Linked DNA regions of Bosea vaviloviae. The protein of the gene in region 1 interacts with the protein of each later gene in a pairwise test. Links are inferred from orthologs where the notes say so. Each region holds a gene or a part of one and is shown on either strand. Other genes may lie near its edges. The genes, in order: hflC and ftsH.

Region 1 (8,393 bases):
CGCAGGGTTGGTCGGGCCGTAGGCGAGGGCGCTGGTATAGGCGGCCTGCCGCGTGCCGTTGGCGCAATATTTGATGAAGCGCTTGGCGAGCGCGGCGCGCGGCGAGCCTTTCGGGATCGCCCAGCCTTCGAGCCCATAGAGCGCCTGGTTCCAGATCAGCTGGACCGGCGCGCCGCTGTCGATCGCGGCCTGAATGCGCGCATTGCTGCTGTAGAGCATGTCGACCTCGCCGCTCTGCAGCAACTGGGTCGTCTGGCCGAAACTCGCCCACCAGACGCTGACATGCGGCTGGATCTCGTCGAGTTTCCTGAAGGCGCGGTCGACGTCGAGCGGGTAGAGCTTGTCGAGCGGAACGCCGTCGGCCAGCAGCGCGCCTTCCAGGACGATGATCGGGCTCTTGGGCAGCGCACGGCGGCCGGGAAATTTCTTCACGTCGAAGAAATCCGCCCAGCTGTTGGGCGCGGTCTTCATCGTGTCCTTGCGATAGGCGAGCAGACTGGCGAAGACGTTGGTGCCCATCCAGTCTGGCTGGCGCGCCGCCGGGATGAGCGCATCCATCTCGGGCCCGCTCCAGTCCAGCGGCTCGAGCAGCCCCTGGTCCGAGAGCAGCTTGCGCGATGAAAGCGTCACCGACACCACGTCCCAGACATAGGATTTCGCCTCGACGATCGCCTTGATCTGGCTGGTCGGCTCCGCCTCGCGGGCGACATTGACGATCTCGATGCCGGTTTCGGCCTGGAAGGGTTTGTAGAAGGCGGCGCCGAAGCCCGTTCCGTAGATGCCGCCCGGGTCGGCGACGGTGATCTTCTCGGCTGCGAGCGCCGATGAGGCCCCGCCCATCGTCGCTGCAGCCGTGGCCAGCGCGGCGGTGGCGAGAAAGTCCCGGCGCGTCGCCTTCGGGGTCATGTCTCGATCATCTGTCGTCGTCATGGCGCATCTCTCCCCTTCGATCGTCACTCAGGCAATCTGTGAAACGAGGCTGTCGGCGATAGCGTCCGCAAGCTGACGATCGGCCCGGCACGGTCTCTGCCGACACCGCTTGGCAAGCGGCGTGGCGTCGTGGGGGCGACAATCATCTCGCGGATAGTCATTTTCCATATTGTCGACAATACGCAGGCGCGGTAGTCCTGCAAGCGTAAATAAGCGGCCGCCGGTAGGCGCTCGGCAGAAATGAGACCTTCATGAGCTTGATCCGCGTTCCGGATGGCCAGCGCCCCGTCTCCGACGACGCCGTGCCGAGGCTGTCCCTGACTGTGGCGGCCCAGCCTCTGACGCAGCAGATCGCGAACCACATCCGCGATCTGATCATCCATGACGTCCTGAAGCCCGGTGAGCGCATCCGCGAACAGCCGATCTCCGAGCAGTTGCGGGTCTCGCGCACGCCGATCCGCGAGGCGCTCCAGATCCTCGCGACGGAACGGCTCGTCGACATCCTGCCCAATCGCGGCGCGGTCGTAGCCAATCCCGGCGTCGAGGATTTGCGCGGCATGCTGAAGGTCTACAGCATGCTCGACGGGCTCGGCGGCGAACTCGCTTGCCTCAGCGCCCAGCCGGCGCAGGTGGCTGAGGTCGAGGTGCAGTCCGGCCTGTTGCAGCTGGCGTTCGAGGCCAAGGACCGCTCAGCCTATTTCCAGGCGAACCAGGCCTTCCATCTCGGCATCGTCGCCGGCTCGGGGAATCCGACGCTGGTCGAGATCCACGGCCAATTGAACCTCAGGCTCTATCGCACCCGCTATCTCGCGGTCATGCAGATCAAGGACTGGACTTCGGCGGCCTACCAGCACGCCGACATCCTGAAGGCCTTCCTCGATCGCGACGGCCCGCTGCTCAACCGACTGCTCCAGGCCCATCTGGGCTTCGCCTGGCGCCAGGCAGAAGGCGTCGTCGAGACGCCGGCCCTCGCGAGCGCCTGAACGGCTGCATCCTATGAGACGGCCTTCTGCATGTCGCGCCGGTTCCGCCGGCTGGTGTTTTTCTGGGTTATGCACGAGACAATCGGAGGGTGTCTGCTTGCCGATTCTCCTTCATGCTTCCAAGAACTGCACGCTTCCAAGAACTGCACACTTCCAAGAACTGCACACTTCCAAGAATTTCACGCTTCCATGAACGCGGCGGTCGTCGTCGCAGGGCTTCTGCCATGAGCTTGACCATCCGCCCCGCCCGTCCAGACGAGGCCGGCCTCGTTCTCGGTTTCATCAGGGAACTGGCCGAATACGAGAAGCTGCTGCATGAGGTCGCGGCGACGGAGGCCGACATCGCCTTGGCGCTGTTTGGCCCGAATCCGCGCACATTCTGCGACATCGCGGAGTGGGAGGGCGAGCCGGTCGGCTTCACGGTCTGGTTCTACACCTATTCCACCTTCTCGGGCCGGCATGGCATCTGGCTGGAGGATCTATATGTGCGGCCCGGTCAGCGCGGGCGCGGCATCGGCAAGGGGCTGATCGCGCACCTCGCCAGGCGCTGCGTCGAGGAGGCGCTGCCGCGCCTGGCCTGGTGGGTGCTGAACTGGAACGAGCCGTCGCGGGTGTTCTATCGCTCGATCGGAGCCGCGGCGCAGGACGAGTGGACGGTGAAGCGGCTCGAAGGCGAGGCTTTGGCGCGGTTGGGGCAGGGGAGCTGAGACGATGGCAGCGCTTCCCCTCGTTCCAGCTCTTCCCTTCGTCATTGTCGCAGCCATCGCCGACAACAATGTCATTGGCGACGACAACAAGCTGATCTGGCGCTTGAAGACCGACATGCGGCGGTTCCGCCGCCTGACGACGGGTTGCCCGATCATCATGGGGCGCAAGACTTATCTTTCCATCGGCAAGCCGCTGCCGGGACGCGAGACGATCGTGCTGACGCGGGACGCGCATTTCAGCGCTGAGGGCGTGCATGTCGCGCATTCGCTTGAAGGAGCGCTTGAGCTTGCCCAGAGCCTGGGCCGCGCGATGGGGGCGCATTCGGTCATCATCGGCGGCGGCACGGAGATCTATGGTCAGGTCCTGCCTTTCGCCGACCGGCTCGAACTGACCTTCGTGCATGCAGCGCCGCAGGGCGATGCGGTTTTCCCGGAATGGAATCGCGCTGCGTTCGAAGTCGTCACGCGCGAGGAGCATCCGCACGGCCCCGATGATGAGCACGCTTTCACCTTCGCGACCTTTCGCCGCCGGCCATGAGCCGACTTTCCATTGACGATGAATGACTTGCGCCGTTGACGAATCCATGTCCCATGCCCAAGTCAGCGCCACGGCCCCGCAAGGGCGCTGACAAATGGCCGGCATTCGCCTATTGCACGGCCTGACACGAGCGTAAGGGAACGGCGCAAGTATGCCTTGGAGCAACCAGAGCGGCGGTAGTGGGAGCGGTGGCGGCGGGGGCGGACCCTGGGGCAATCGCGGTGGAAGCGGTGGCGGTGGCGGCCCTTGGGGCGGCGGCTCGAACGGCGGCGGCAGCGGTGGCGGTTCGCCGCCCGATCTGGAAGAGATCCTGCGGCGCAGCCAGGACCGGCTCAAGAATCTGCTTCCCGGCGGCAATGTCGGCGGGCGCGGTCTCGTGCTCGGCCTGCTCGTCCTGATGCTGGTCTGGCTCGCGACCGGCGTCTATTTCGTGCGCCCCAACGAGGTCGGCCTCAATACCGTCTTCGGCAAATATATCGGCAAGACCGGCGAAGGCGCCAACTGGAACTGGCCCTATCCGATCGGCGGCGTGATCAAGCCCCAGGTGACCAATGTCGTCACCACCGAGGTCGGCTTCCGCACGGTCGAATCGGTGCGCACCTCGCGCCAGACCGACGTGATCGAAGAGAGCCTGATGCTGACCGGCGACGAGAACATCGTCGATGTCGACGTCATCGTGCAGTGGCAGATCGACCCCGTCGCGCCCGAGAACTACGTCTTCAACATCCAGGATCCGCCGGGCACGGTGAAGGCCGTCGCCGAGAGCGCGATGCGCGAGGTCGTCGGCCGTCGCAACATCCAGCCGGTGCTGACCACCGATCGCGGCGCGATCGAGACCGAGGTGCGCCAGCTGATGCAGGACACGCTCGACACCTACAAGGCCGGCGTCCAGATCCGCCTCGTGCAGATGCAGAAGGTCGATCCGCCGCAGCAGGTCATCGATTCGTTCCGCGACGTCCAGGCGGCCCGCGCCGACCAGGAGCGCCTGCGCAACGAAGCGCAGACCTATGCCAACCGCGTCGTGCCGGAAGCGCGCGGCCGTTCGGCGCAGCTCGTCCAGTCGGCCGAAGCCTATAAGGACCAGACGGTGGCCGAAGCGCTGGGTCAGGCGAGCCGTTTCAACGCGGTCTATGCGCAGTACAAGAATGCCCCGGCGGTGACCCGCGAGCGTCTCTTCATCGAGACGATGGAGCGCGTGCTCGGCGGCGCCGACAAGATCATCATCGACCAGAAGAATGGTAGCCAGGGTGTCGTGCCCTATCTGCCCCTCAACGAACTCCAGCAGCGGCGCACGGCGCCGGGCGCTCAGCAGGGAGGAGCGGTCCGATGAACGGTTCGATCCTGCGCCTTGGTGCGCTCATCCTCGTCGGCCTCGCCGCGGTCCTGCTCTATGCCGGCACTTTCGTCGTGCAGCAGACGCAATCGGCCATCGTGCTGCAGTTCGGGCGGGTGCGCACCATCGCGACCGCGCCCGGACTCTACTTCAAGCTGCCGGCGCCGTTCGAGACGGTGACCTTCCTCGACAACCGCATCCTCGATCTGGACCTGCCGTCGCAGGAAATCATCGCCTCGGACCAGAAGCGGCTCGTCGTCGATGCCTTCACGCGCTACCGGATTTCCGATCCGCTGAAGTTCTATCAGGCGGTCAACAGCATCCCGCGCGCCAACTCGCAGCTGGCCTCGATCGTCAACGGCAATGTCCGCAGCGTATTGGCTGAGGCGAGCTTCACCGCCATGGTCCGGACCGACCGTTCGCGATTGATGAGCCGTATTCGTGACGATGTGAACCGCGAGGCGGGGCGCTTCGGCATGACCGTCGTCGATGTGCGCCTGCGCCGCGTCGATCTGCCCGCTGCAAACTCGCAAGCCGTGTTCCAGCGCATGCAGACGGAACGCCAGCGCGAGGCGGCCGAAGCCCGCGCGCTCGGCGCCCAGCAGGCGCAGGAGATCAGGGCGCGTGCCGACAGGGATTCGACCGTGATCGTCGCCGAGGCGCAGCGCCGTTCGGACGAGGTTCGCGGCGAGGGCGAAGGCGAGCGCAACCGCGTCTTCGCCGAAGCCTTCGGCAAGGATCCGGAGTTCTTCGCGTTCTATCGTTCGATGCAGGCCTATGAGGCCAGCATCAAGCCGGGCGATACGCGCATGGTGCTTTCGCCCGATACCCCGTTCTTCCGCTTCTTCAATGGGCCGCAAGCCCAGCGGGATGCGGGTGCAACCACCACCGTGCCGGCCGCGCCGGCGCGGCCCTGATTCGAACCCGGGCGCCGCGTATGTGGGATTTCATCGCGGCGCTCGGCCTGGTTTTCGCCATCGAGGGCATCCTGTTCGCGGCGGTGCCGAACCTCGCCAAGGATGCTTTGCGCAGTGCAGCCGAGACGCCGGTCGACCGCATGCGGTTGATCGGTATAGGCTCCGCCGTGCTCGGCGTGGTCCTGGTCTGGCTGGTGCGCGGCGGCGTCTAGGCAAGGCCTGCAAGCGGCCGGTGGACCGTCTTCAGCGCCGGACTGGTACTTTCGCGTTTGCCAGCCTCTCACAAGGCTTCCAGCGTGGGGCGGCCTCCGCGAGCCTGATATGACCGTGCGGGATGCACAATGACGCGATCGTGCACGGCGATTCACGCTGCATCGCGCTTCCGCCGTATTTTCAGGTTCATTACTCAGGCCTATTCTGGCAGGCTGATTGCCTGCCCATTCTCCTCATGAGGACCCTGATGGCATTCAAACAGTCTCCTCTTCGGATCGCCCGGATTGCATTGGTCTGCAGCACGGCTCTGCTGCCGCTGGGCGCCGCTTCGGTTCCCGCGCAGGCGAATTCGCCCGTGCTGGCCGGCCAGGTTTCGCTGGCCGATCTCGTCGACAAGGTCATGCCCGCGGTGGTCAACATCTCGGCAGTGACGACGGGAGACGCCAAGGGCCGCACCCTGCCGCAATTACCGCAGCTTGGCCCCGACACGCCCTTCGGCGACCTGTTCGAGGAATTCTTCAATCGGCGCGGCCAGGGCCGCGACGGCCAGAACCAGCAGGGCGAGCGCCAGGCGCCGCAGCCGCGCCGTTCGCAATCGGCGGGCTCGGGCTTCGTGATCGATGCGTCGGGTATCGTCGTGACGAACAACCACGTCATCGGTGACGCCAACGAGATCACGGTGATCTTTCCCAGCGGCCTGCGCCTCAAGGCCGAGGTCATCGGCAAGGACGCCAAGGTCGATCTCGCCGTGCTGCGGGTGAAGCACGACAAGCCGCTGCCCGCGGTCAAGTTCGGCGATTCCGACGCGATGCGCATCGGCGATCCGGTGATGGCGATCGGCAATCCGTTCGCGCTCGGCGGCTCGGTCTCCTCGGGCATCGTCTCGGCACGTAACCGCGACATCAGCCAGGGACCCTACGACACCTATATCCAGACCGACGCTGCCATCAACAAGGGCAATTCCGGCGGGCCGCTGTTCAACATGGCGGGTGAGGTCATCGGCATCAACACGGCGATCCTGTCGCCGACGGGCGGTTCGGTCGGCATCGGATTCGCCGTGCCGTCCTCGCTCGCGGCCAATGTCGTCGAGCAGTTGCGTGAGTTCGGCGAGACGCGCCGTGGCTGGCTCGGCGTGCGCATCCAGAGCGTCGACGACGCCACCGCCGAGGCGCTCGGCCTCGGCACGGCGCGTGGCGCGCTCATCGCCGGCATCGACGACAAGGGGCCGGCCAAGCCCGCGGGCCTCGAGATCGGCGACGTGGTCGTCAAATTCGACGGCAAGGAGGTCAAGGATTCGCGCGACCTGCCGCGCATCGTCGCCGCCACGCCCGTCGGCAAGGATGTGCCGGTCAGCATCGTGCGCAAGGGCAAGGAAGAGGTGAAGACCGTCAAGCTTGGCCGTCTCGAGGATGGCGAGAAGGTCCAGCCCGCCTCGGCACGCACGCCGGCCGAACCGGCCAAGCCTGCCGTGACCAGCGCTCTTGGCCTCGAATTCTCTCCGCAGACCGAGGAGCTGAAGAAGCGCTACGCGATCAAGGAAGGCACGAAGGGCGTCATCATCACCAAGGTCGACCCGAATTCGAACGCCGCCGACAAGCGCATCTCGGTCGGCGAATTGATCGTCGAGGTCGGCCAGGAGCCGGTGAACTCGCCTGAGGACGTGACCAAGCGTCTCGATGCCTTGAAGAAGGACGGCAAGAAGTCCGCCTTGCTTCTGGTCTCGAACGCGCAGGGCGAAGTCCGCTTCGTCGCGGTGTCGATGAACTGACGCTGGTCGTCATGGATTTGCGAAAGGGCGGCCGTCGAGGCCGCCCTTTTTTTGTGTTGTCGATTTGGGAGCTTTGTTCCGGAGTTCGCGCGATCCTTCGTAGAGTTCCGGAGCCCTCCGATGGATCCCGGAGCTGTGCGGCTTACGCCGCTTGTCCAGGATGATGCGTCGAGATTCCGGAGCTTCCGAGGCCAGGTGCTACCTGACGATCTCTGCGCCAGTATAGCCCTGGGCATAGAGCAGCGCCGTCAGATCGGCGTGGTCGAGCCTCGCATGGGCGGCGGCGGCGACCGCCGGCTTGGCGCGGAAGGCTGCGCCCAGGCCCGCTTCGCCCAGCATGGCAAGGTCATTGGCCCCGTCTCCAACGGCGAGCGTCTGTGCCGGGGCGAGGCCAAGACGCCCGCGCAATTCCAGTAGCGCATCGAGCTTGGCCTGCTTGCCGAGGATCGGGTCGGCGACCTCGCCGGTCAGCACGCCCTCATGCGCAAGCAAGACATTGGACCGGTGCTCGTCGAAGCCGATCATCGTGCTGATCGGCCCGGTGAAGACGGTGAAGCCGCCCGAGACCAGCGCGGTATAGCCGCCATGGGCGCGCATGGTGCGCACGAGCGCCGATCCGCCCGGCGTCAGTGTGATGCGGTCAGTAATGATCTCGCCGACGACCGAAAGCGGCACGCCTTTCAGCAAGGCGACGCGCTCGCGCAGGGCTGGCTCGAAGGCGATTTCACCGCGCATGGCGCGCTCGGTGATGCCGGAGACCTTCTCCTTGAGGCCGACATAGGCGGCGAGCTCGTCGATGCACTCCTGACCGATCATGGTCGAATCCATATCGGCGAGGAACAGCGCCTTGCGCCGCGTCGCTTCCGGCTGGACCACGATATCGATCGCGGCGCCCGCGAGGGCGAGACGGATCTCGGCTTCCAACTTGCGCGCGTCGTTCGCTTCCGCGAAGACGTCGGCGGCGATCTCGCCGTCGAGACGCGCGCTGCGCGTAAGGCCGGAGA
Region 2 (8,393 bases), 630 kb from region 1 along the record:
GGAGAACCGGCGCAAGCGCCTCGCCATCATGGACCAGGACGGCGCCAATGTGCGCTATCTGACCAATGGCGACGTCTCCGTGGTGACGCCGCGCTACTCGCCGGTGGCCCAGGAGGTCACTTATATGTCGCAGCGCATGGGCGAGCAGCCGCGCGTGCATGTGCTCAACATCGAGACCGGCCAGCGCCAGGTCGTCGGCAATTTCCCCGACATGACCTCGAGCCCGCGCTTTTCGCCCAATGGTGCGCGCATCGCGCTCTCCCTCCAGCAGGGCGGCAACGCCAATCTTTACGCCATGGATATCGGCTCGCGCACCACGACGCGGCTGACCTCGACGGGCGCGATCGACACCTCGCCGTCCTATTCGCCTGATGGCACGCAGATCGTCTTCGAGAGCGACCGCGGCGGTTCGCAGCAGCTCTATCTGATGCCTGCCGGGGGCGGGGAGGGCAAGCGCCTCTCCTTCGGCGCAGGCTCCTATTCGCAGCCCTCATGGTCGCCGCGCGGCGATCTGATCGCCTTCACCCGGCGTGGCTCGGGTGGTTTCGCAATCGGCGTGATGCGTGCGGACGGTTCGGGCGAGCGAGTCCTGACCGAGGGGTTCCACAATGAAGCGCCGAACTGGGCGCCCAATGGCCAGTACATCATGTTCTTCCGCGACCCCGGCGGGCAGTCGGGTGGAAAACTCTATATGGTCGACATCACCGGGCGCGTCGAAGTGCCGGTGCCGACGCCGGCCTTCGCCTCGGACCCGACCTGGTCGCCGCTGCTGACGGCGGGCAGGTGATGCGGCTCCTGTCCTGAGCCCTCATCCTGAGGAGCGGGCGCCAGCCCGCGTCTCGAAGGATGTTTAGCTGTCTTGGGAGCCACCTGAAGCATCCTTCGAGACGCCGCTTTGCGGTTCCTCAGGATGAGGGCTGTGCAGGATCGAGGGACAAGAGGCGATGTATTCGCGCCACACAGCCTGGAAAGCCGCATTTCTCAGCGTTTGGTTAACCATATGCCGCAATGCCGCCACTTCGCCTTGTTTTGGCAAGGTCTCGTTTAGGTTGACGCTTCATTGATGGGCTCCTGTGCAACGCCGTCCGTGAGCCGCGCCCCGCAGATTCGATTGCCCCGGAGTCAAACCATGCTTGCCACTCTTCTTGCCGGCGGCCGCGCCGTCCGCTTCGCCGCCGCGATCGCGGCCTCGCTCGCGCTCGGCGCCTGCGCCAACAACAACCAGAATGCCGACGGCTTCGGCGCCGGCGGCGCCGCCACGCCCGGCAGCGCCCAGGATTTCGTCGTCAATATCGGTGACCGCGTCTTCTTCGAAACCGACTCGACCGATCTGACGTCGACCGCGACCGCCACGCTCGACAAGCAGTCGGCCTGGCTGCAACGTTATCCGCGTTACACCTTCGTGGTCGAAGGTCATGCCGACGAGCGCGGCACGCGCGAATACAACTTCTCGCTCTCGGCCCGCCGGGCCCAGACCGTGCGCGACTACCTCGCTTCGCGCGGCATCCAGGGCAACCGGATGCGCATCGTCTCCTATGGCAAGGAGCGCCCGGTCGCGGTCTGCAACGACATCTCGTGCTGGTCGCAGAACCGCCGCTCGGTGACGGTGCTCGACGGGGCCGGCGGCGTCTGATCGCTGTCCAGCCTCCCGATCAAGCTCGGGCCGGCGCCTTCCGAAGAGGAAGCCGCCGGCCCTTTCATATTTTGGCCGTGGTGAGGGCGTGTTATAGCGCCGAAACCAAGTGCAACCGGTTGTCGACAATGCTCAGAGACGTCGCTCTTCACCGCAAGGCCCATTCCCTGCTGGTCGTTCTGGCCGCAGGCTGGATGGCGTTGGCCATGGCGGCTCCGGCGCGAGCCCAGGACGCGGCCGAACTCACCGTGCGCACCGCGCGGCTCGAGAACCAGCTGCGTCAGCTCTCCGGGCAGATCGAGCAGCTCCAGTTCGAGAACAAGCGTCTCTCCGAGCAATTGCGCAAGTTTCAGGAAGATGTCGATTTCCGCCTGAACGAGCGTGGCGGCGGCCGCGCCGGCGGCGCCGCGCCTGCAACGGCGCCGAGCAGCGCACCTGCTGGCGGCCAGCAGCGCCAGCGGCGCGGCGATGCCTTCGATCCCACGACGCAGCAAGGGGCAGCCGGTGCGCCGCGCTCGCTCGGAGGCGGCGTGGAGGGTATCATCGAGGAGGATTTCGCGGGAACGCCGGGCCAAGGTCCGCTCGACATCCAGGGCGTCGGGCGCCCGGTGCCGCAAGGCGCCTTGCCCCCGTCGGTTCCGCGGGGGCCGAGCGTGGCCGCGACCGGCGGCGCGAGCTCGGCCAAGGAAGCCTATGACATCGCCTACGCCTCGGTGCTGCGCAAGGAATACGAGCAGGCCGAGATGGGCTTCCGCCAGTTCCTGCAGAGCTATCCGCGCGACCGGCTCGCCGCCGACGCGACCTACTGGCTGGGCGAGAGCTATTTCCAGCGCCAGCGCTATCGCGAGGCGGCCGAGCAGTTCCTGAAGATTTCGCGCGAGAACCCGCGTTCGAACAAAGCGCCCGACAGCCTGCTCAGGCTCGGCATGGCCCTGAACGGGTTGGGCGCGCGCGATCAGGCCTGCGCCACCTATGCCAAGGTCGGCGTCGACTATCCCGCTGCCTCCAACGCCGTGCGTCAGGGTGTCGAGCGCGAGCGCCGCCGCTCCGGTTGCGCTTGAGCGCGCAGCCGGCCCTGGTCGCGGAGCACGAGCCGGTCCTCGCCGGCGAGGCGGAGGCGCTTTTCGCCGATCTCGCCAATGAACCCAGATTGCTCGTCGCGGTCTCGGGCGGGCCGGATTCGGTCGCGCTGTTGGCTTTGCTTGCTGAATGGGCGGGCCGTCCCGGACGGCCCGAGATCGTCGCCGCGACGATCGATCATGGTCTACGCGACGGTTCCGCTGCCGAGGCGCAGGCCGTGGCCCGGCTTTGCGACGGGCTCGGCGTTCCCCACGCGCTCCTGCCCTGGCTCGGCCCAAAGCCCGTGACCGGCTTGCAAAACCGGGCGCGAACAGCCCGCTACCATCTGCTCGCCCGCGAGGCCGAGCGGCGCGGCGGCGCGGCGGTCGTCACAGCCCATACGCTGGACGATCAGGCCGAGACCCTGCTGATGCGCATGGCGCACGGCTCGGGACCAGCCGGGCTTGTCGGCATGCGGACACGCAGCCGCCGGGACGGCATCGCGCTGGCGCGGCCGCTGCTGAGCGTCGCCAAGGCGCGGCTCGTTGCGACCGCCCGGGCACGCGGCCTGTGGTTCGCGGCCGATCCGAGCAATCTCGACCCGCGCTTCGAGCGCGTGCGCTGGCGCATGCTGATGCCGGTGCTGTCGGAGGCCGGGCTCGACGCCGATCGCCTGGGGACACTGGCGACGCGGCTGGCGCGCATGGAGAGGGCGCTGGCTAGCCAGGCCGAGGCGCTCTGGCCGGCGATGGTCATGCCCTGCGACGAGGCCGGTGCGGTCAAGCTTGGCTTCGCCGCCCTGCTCGCGCACCCTGAGGAGATGGTGTTGCGTCTGCTGGCGCGGGCCGTCGATAGCGTCGCGGCCGATGAAGACGCGGTGACGCGGCTGGAGAGGCTCGAAAGCTGCGGTTTTGCGTTGATTGAGGCGGCGCGGGCGCGGTTTGCCTTGACACGGACATTGTCGGGGTGCGTGCTGACGCTTGGTCGCGATGGTGTCCTTTGCGTGCGGCGCGAGCCTGTCCGCAAGCGGGGTGTTCACCCTGCGGCGTCATAAGGTCTGGTCGATCGGCCCGTTTCCCTTGGCAAGGGCGTGTGCCGCACCTAGATTAGCCTAGCAAACCCTTGGCCTCCTCCGGCATTCCGGCAGGCCCGATCGGACTGGTGATGAATCCGAACTTCCGTAACTTCGCCCTTTGGGTGGTGATCTTCCTGCTGGTTCTGGCGCTCGTCACGCTCTTCCAGAGCCCAAGCCAGCGTGCCAGCACCAATGAAATTCCCTACAGCCAGCTGATCAACGAGTCTGAGGCCGGGCGCATCGCTAATGTCGTGGTCGCCGGCCAGGAGATTTCCGGCACCTTCTCGGATGGCCGCAGCTTCGTGACCTATGCGCCTTATGGCGACCCGGCACTGCTCAAGACCTTGGCCCAGAAGGGCGTTCAGGTCTCGGCGCGGGCGCCGTCCGAGGGCACGCCCTGGTTCATGGCGCTGCTGGTGAACTCGCTGCCCTTCGTCATCTTCATCGGCCTGTGGATCTTCATGTCCCGCCAGATGCAGAACGGCGCCGGCAGGGCCATGGGCTTCGGCAAATCCAAGGCGAAGCTCCTGACCGAGGCGCATGGCCGCGTCACCTTCGAGGATGTCGCCGGCATCGACGAGGCCAAGGAAGATCTTCAGGAGATCGTCGAATTCCTGCGCGATCCGCAGAAGTTCCAGCGGCTGGGCGGGCGCATCCCGCGCGGCGTATTGCTGGTTGGCCCTCCCGGTACCGGCAAGACCTTGACCGCGCGCGCCGTCGCCGGCGAGGCGAACGTGCCGTTCTTCACGATCTCGGGTTCCGACTTCGTCGAGATGTTCGTCGGCGTCGGCGCGAGCCGTGTGCGCGATATGTTCGAGCAGGCCAAGAAGAACTCGCCCTGCATCATCTTCATCGACGAGATCGACGCGGTCGGCCGCCATCGCGGCGCCGGCCTCGGCGGCGGCAATGACGAGCGCGAGCAGACGCTCAATCAGCTCCTCGTCGAAATGGACGGCTTCGAGGCGAATGAGGGCGTCATCATCATCGCCGCCACCAACCGCCCTGACGTGCTCGACCCCGCGCTGCTGCGTCCGGGCCGTTTCGACCGCCAGATCGTCGTGCCGAACCCCGATGTCGCCGGTCGCGAGAAGATCCTGCGCGTCCATGTCCGCAAGGTGCCGATGGCGCCGGACGTCGACCTCAGGATTCTGGCCCGCGGCACGCCGGGTTTCTCGGGCGCCGACCTGATGAACCTCGTCAACGAGGCGGCGCTGCTCGCAGCCCGTCGCGGCAAGCGCATGGTCACCCATGGCGAATTCGAGGACGCCAAGGACAAGGTCATGATGGGCGCCGAGCGCAAATCCATGGCGATGTCCGAGGAAGAGAAGAAGCTGACCGCCTATCACGAGGCGGGCCACGCCATCGTCGGTCTTTATGTTCCCGCCGGCATCCCGGTCCATAAGGCGACGATCATCCCGCGCGGTCGTGCGCTCGGCATGGTCAAGTTCCTGCCGGAGGGCGACCGCTATTCCATGAAATTCAAGGAGTTCACCTCGCAGCTTGCGGTCGCCATGGGCGGGCGCGTGGCGGAAGAGATGACCTTCGGCATGGAGAACGTCACCTCGGGCGCGACCGGCGACATCCAGCAGGCGACCAAGATGGCCAAGGCCATGGTCACCCAGATGGGCTATTCCCAAGAGCTCGGCCTGGTCGCTTATGGCGACAACCAGGAGGAGGTTTTCCTCGGCATGTCGATGGGCCGGACCCAGAACTTGTCGGAGGCGACCGCGCAGAAGATCGATAGCGAGGTCCGCAAGCTCGTCCACCAAGGCTATCTCGACGCCAAGGCGATCCTGACCGAGCACCATGAACAGTTCGTCGAGGTGGCCGAGGCGCTGCTCGAATTCGAGACGTTGACCGGCGACGAGATCCGCGACCTGATCGCCGGCAAGCGCCCGGTGCGCGAGACCGACGACACCCCACATGCGCCGCGCGGTTCGGCGGTTCCCAGCGCCGGCCGCGGCCGCAAGCGCGGCGAACCCGACGCCGGGCTGGAGCCGCAGCCGCAGATCTGAGGCTAAGTCCTCTCCCGATTGGAAAAGGCGGCCGATACGGCCGCCTTTTTTCTTGTGGGCCGTAATCTTCTCCTGGAATGACGCAGTAGCTTCGAGTGTCGCGGCCCGATCGCAGTCAATGGCAGCGCCTTGCGCCGCTCGGCCCCGTGGTCGGATAGGATTCGTCACAAATCGTGAGAAGGCGGAAACCAATTCCGGCTATAGAAGGAAGCCGGATCGAGCCTGAGGGCTCGTGTGGACAGAGCAAACATGACACGCAAATATTTCGGAACCGACGGCATTCGCGGGCGCGCCAACGGCGTCATCACGCCCGACCTCGCCTTGAAGGTCGGTCAGGCGACCGGCATTGCCTTTCATCGCGGCGAGCATCGCCACCGCGTCGTCATCGGCAAGGATACGCGGCTCTCGGGCTATATGATCGAATACGCCATGGTCGCGGGCTTCACCTCCGTTGGCATGGACGTGATGCTGCTCGGCCCGATGCCGACGCCGGCCGTGGCGATGCTGACGCGCTCGATGCGCGCCGATCTCGGCGTCATGATCTCGGCTTCGCACAACCCCTATGAAGATAATGGCATCAAGCTGTTCGGCCCCGACGGTCACAAGCTGAATGACGAGGTCGAGGCCGAGATCTCGGCCCTGCTCGATTCCGACCTGTCGCCGCGGCTCTCGACCTCGCCGATGCTCGGTCGGGCCAAGCGCATCGAGAGCGCCCATGCCCGCTATATCGAATTCGCCAAACGCACGCTGCCGCGCAATATGAGCCTGGAGGGCCTGCGGATCGTGGTCGATTGCGCCAATGGCGCCGCCTACAAGGTCGCCCCCGAAGCGCTCTGGGAGCTTGGCGCAGAGGTCATCGCGATCGGTGTCGAACCGGACGGGCTGAACATCAACAAGGATGTCGGCTCGACCCATCCCGCCGCCTTGATCCAGAAGGTGCGGGAATTGCGCGCCGATGTCGGCATTGCGCTCGACGGCGACGCCGACCGCGTATTGATCGTCGATGAGCAGGGACAGGTCGTCGATGGCGACCAGCTCATGGCGGTGATCGCGCGCAGCTGGCAAGAGGATGGGCGGCTCTCGCAGCCCGGCATCGTCGCGACGGTGATGTCCAATCTTGGCCTGGAGCGCTATCTCGGCGGCCTCGGCCTGTCGTTGGCGCGGACCTCGGTCGGCGATCGCTATGTGCTCGAGCATATGCGCGCTCATGGCTTCAATGTCGGCGGTGAGCAGTCCGGCCACATCATCCTTTCCGATTATGGGACGACGGGCGATGGGCTGGTCGCTGCGCTGCAGCTTCTTGCTGTGGTGAAGCGCCAGGACAAGCCGGTCTCGGAGGTCTGCCACTGCTTCGAGCCGCTGCCGCAGATCCTCAAGAATGTCCGCTACAAGCAGGGCCATCCGCTCAAGGAGAAGCCCGTCGTCAGCGCCATCGAGGCGGCGACGCAATTGCTCGGCGCGGGCGGCCGGCTCGTCATCCGCCCGTCGGGCACCGAACCGGTGATCCGGGTGATGGCGGAGGGCGATGACGCCGACCTCGTCATGCGCGCGGTCGACGATGTCGTCGAGGCCGTGACGAAGGCTGCGGCGTAAAGGCCAACTGGCGCTGTTGCTTATCCTCGGAGCCGCTCCGTCATACTGGACGAGAGGCCCTCGGGTCCGGCCTTCGGCCGGCCCAAGGACGCAGCTCCGGGATGCATCATAGAGCCAGACTTGTCGAAGGATCGGCGCTCCGACGGATCCCGGGACTTCGCGGAGTTTATCCTTGGGCTGCTCGAAGATCGGAGCCGAGGGCGAAGCTCAGGATGACTGGCGGTTCCGGGCCAAGATGATCAACCTGGCCAGGGCCGCTGCGTCCCAGCGGATTGGCGGGCCGTTAACCCGAAACCCATCGCAGTTAGGAATTCGGTAAGTATTGGGGGGTGCTTCACTCTTTTTTCAGGTTAAGCGTTAGGGTTAAGTCTCATTTAAGAAATCCCTGTCAACGTCCTTCCTATCGGTAACTCGCGCGAGCTGCGTTCTTGGCGTCGCGCAAACTCGAAGGACACTGCCATGGGCAGCCTGAAAATCCTTGCGCTGGCAGGCGTCATGGCTGTCAGCGCCTCCGCGCTCGCAACCGCCGCCGATTACATGCCGGCTCCGCCGCCGCCCGAGCCGCTTGGCCTCAAGGGCTCGATCTCGAGCGGCATCTATCTGCGCGGCGATATCGGTGTCGGCTATCAGTCGGTCAGCAAGTACCATCAGGACGATGTCGCGGCTTTCGGCGGCAGCTTCTTCGGAGCGGCCGAGGGCAACCACGCGGTCTTCGGCGGGCTCGGCATCGGCTATCGCTTCAACAACTGGTTCCGGGTCGATGCGACCGGCGAATATCGCGGCGGCTCGACGATCGGCACCAACGACATCATCTACAACCCCTTCGCGGGGGTGAACCAGACGAACACTTACAAGGGCAACCTGTCCTCGATGGTGGCGCTGTTCAACGGCTATGTCGATCTGGGCACCTGGAACTGCCTGACGCCCTATATCGGCGCCGGTATCGGCTATGCCTCGAACAGGATCACGGGCCTGACCGATCAGGGCATCGTCGGCATCTCGCCGACGCTCGGCACGG

Evidence for each region.
Region 2: the proteins of hflC (region 1) and ftsH interact in binary tests that used the Escherichia coli proteins (3 or more experiments, as listed by UniProt). The link is inferred for Bosea vaviloviae from one-to-one orthologs.

The regions. Positions count from the first base shown.
Region 1 is NZ_CP017147.1:5,398,550-5,406,942, reverse strand. What follows is about bases 3,447-6,446. They hold hflC (protease modulator HflC), read left to right. Parts: upstream 3,447-4,484; coding sequence 4,485-5,408; downstream 5,409-6,446. Other genes in these bases: BHK69_RS24875 (Do family serine endopeptidase), read left to right, coding at 5,869-6,446; BHK69_RS24880 (DUF2065 domain-containing protein), read left to right, coding at 5,429-5,620; hflK (FtsH protease activity modulator HflK), read left to right, coding at 3,447-4,488. Also shown: BHK69_RS24910 (ABC transporter substrate-binding protein), read right to left, coding at 1-930; BHK69_RS24905 (GntR family transcriptional regulator), read left to right, coding at 1,182-1,913; BHK69_RS24900 (GNAT family N-acetyltransferase), read left to right, coding at 2,138-2,620; BHK69_RS24895 (dihydrofolate reductase), read left to right, coding at 2,625-3,158; more of hflK, read left to right, coding at 3,310-3,446; more of BHK69_RS24875, read left to right, coding at 6,447-7,389; phosphoserine phosphatase SerB, read right to left, coding at 7,588-8,393.
Region 2 is NZ_CP017147.1:6,024,438-6,032,830, reverse strand. The notes cover bases 3,320-6,319. They hold ftsH (ATP-dependent zinc metalloprotease FtsH), read left to right. Parts: upstream 3,320-3,856; coding sequence 3,857-5,782; downstream 5,783-6,319. Other genes in these bases: glmM (phosphoglucosamine mutase), read left to right, coding at 6,032-6,319; tilS (tRNA lysidine(34) synthetase TilS), read left to right, coding at 3,320-3,746. Outside these bases: Tol-Pal system beta propeller repeat protein TolB, read left to right, coding at 1-787; peptidoglycan-associated lipoprotein Pal, read left to right, coding at 1,130-1,633; tol-pal system protein YbgF, read left to right, coding at 1,762-2,694; more of tilS, read left to right, coding at 2,691-3,319; more of glmM, read left to right, coding at 6,320-7,375; BHK69_RS27895 (outer membrane protein), read left to right, coding at 7,835-8,393. UniProt on the Escherichia coli protein: Acts as a processive, ATP-dependent zinc metallopeptidase for both cytoplasmic and membrane proteins. Plays a role in the quality control of integral membrane proteins.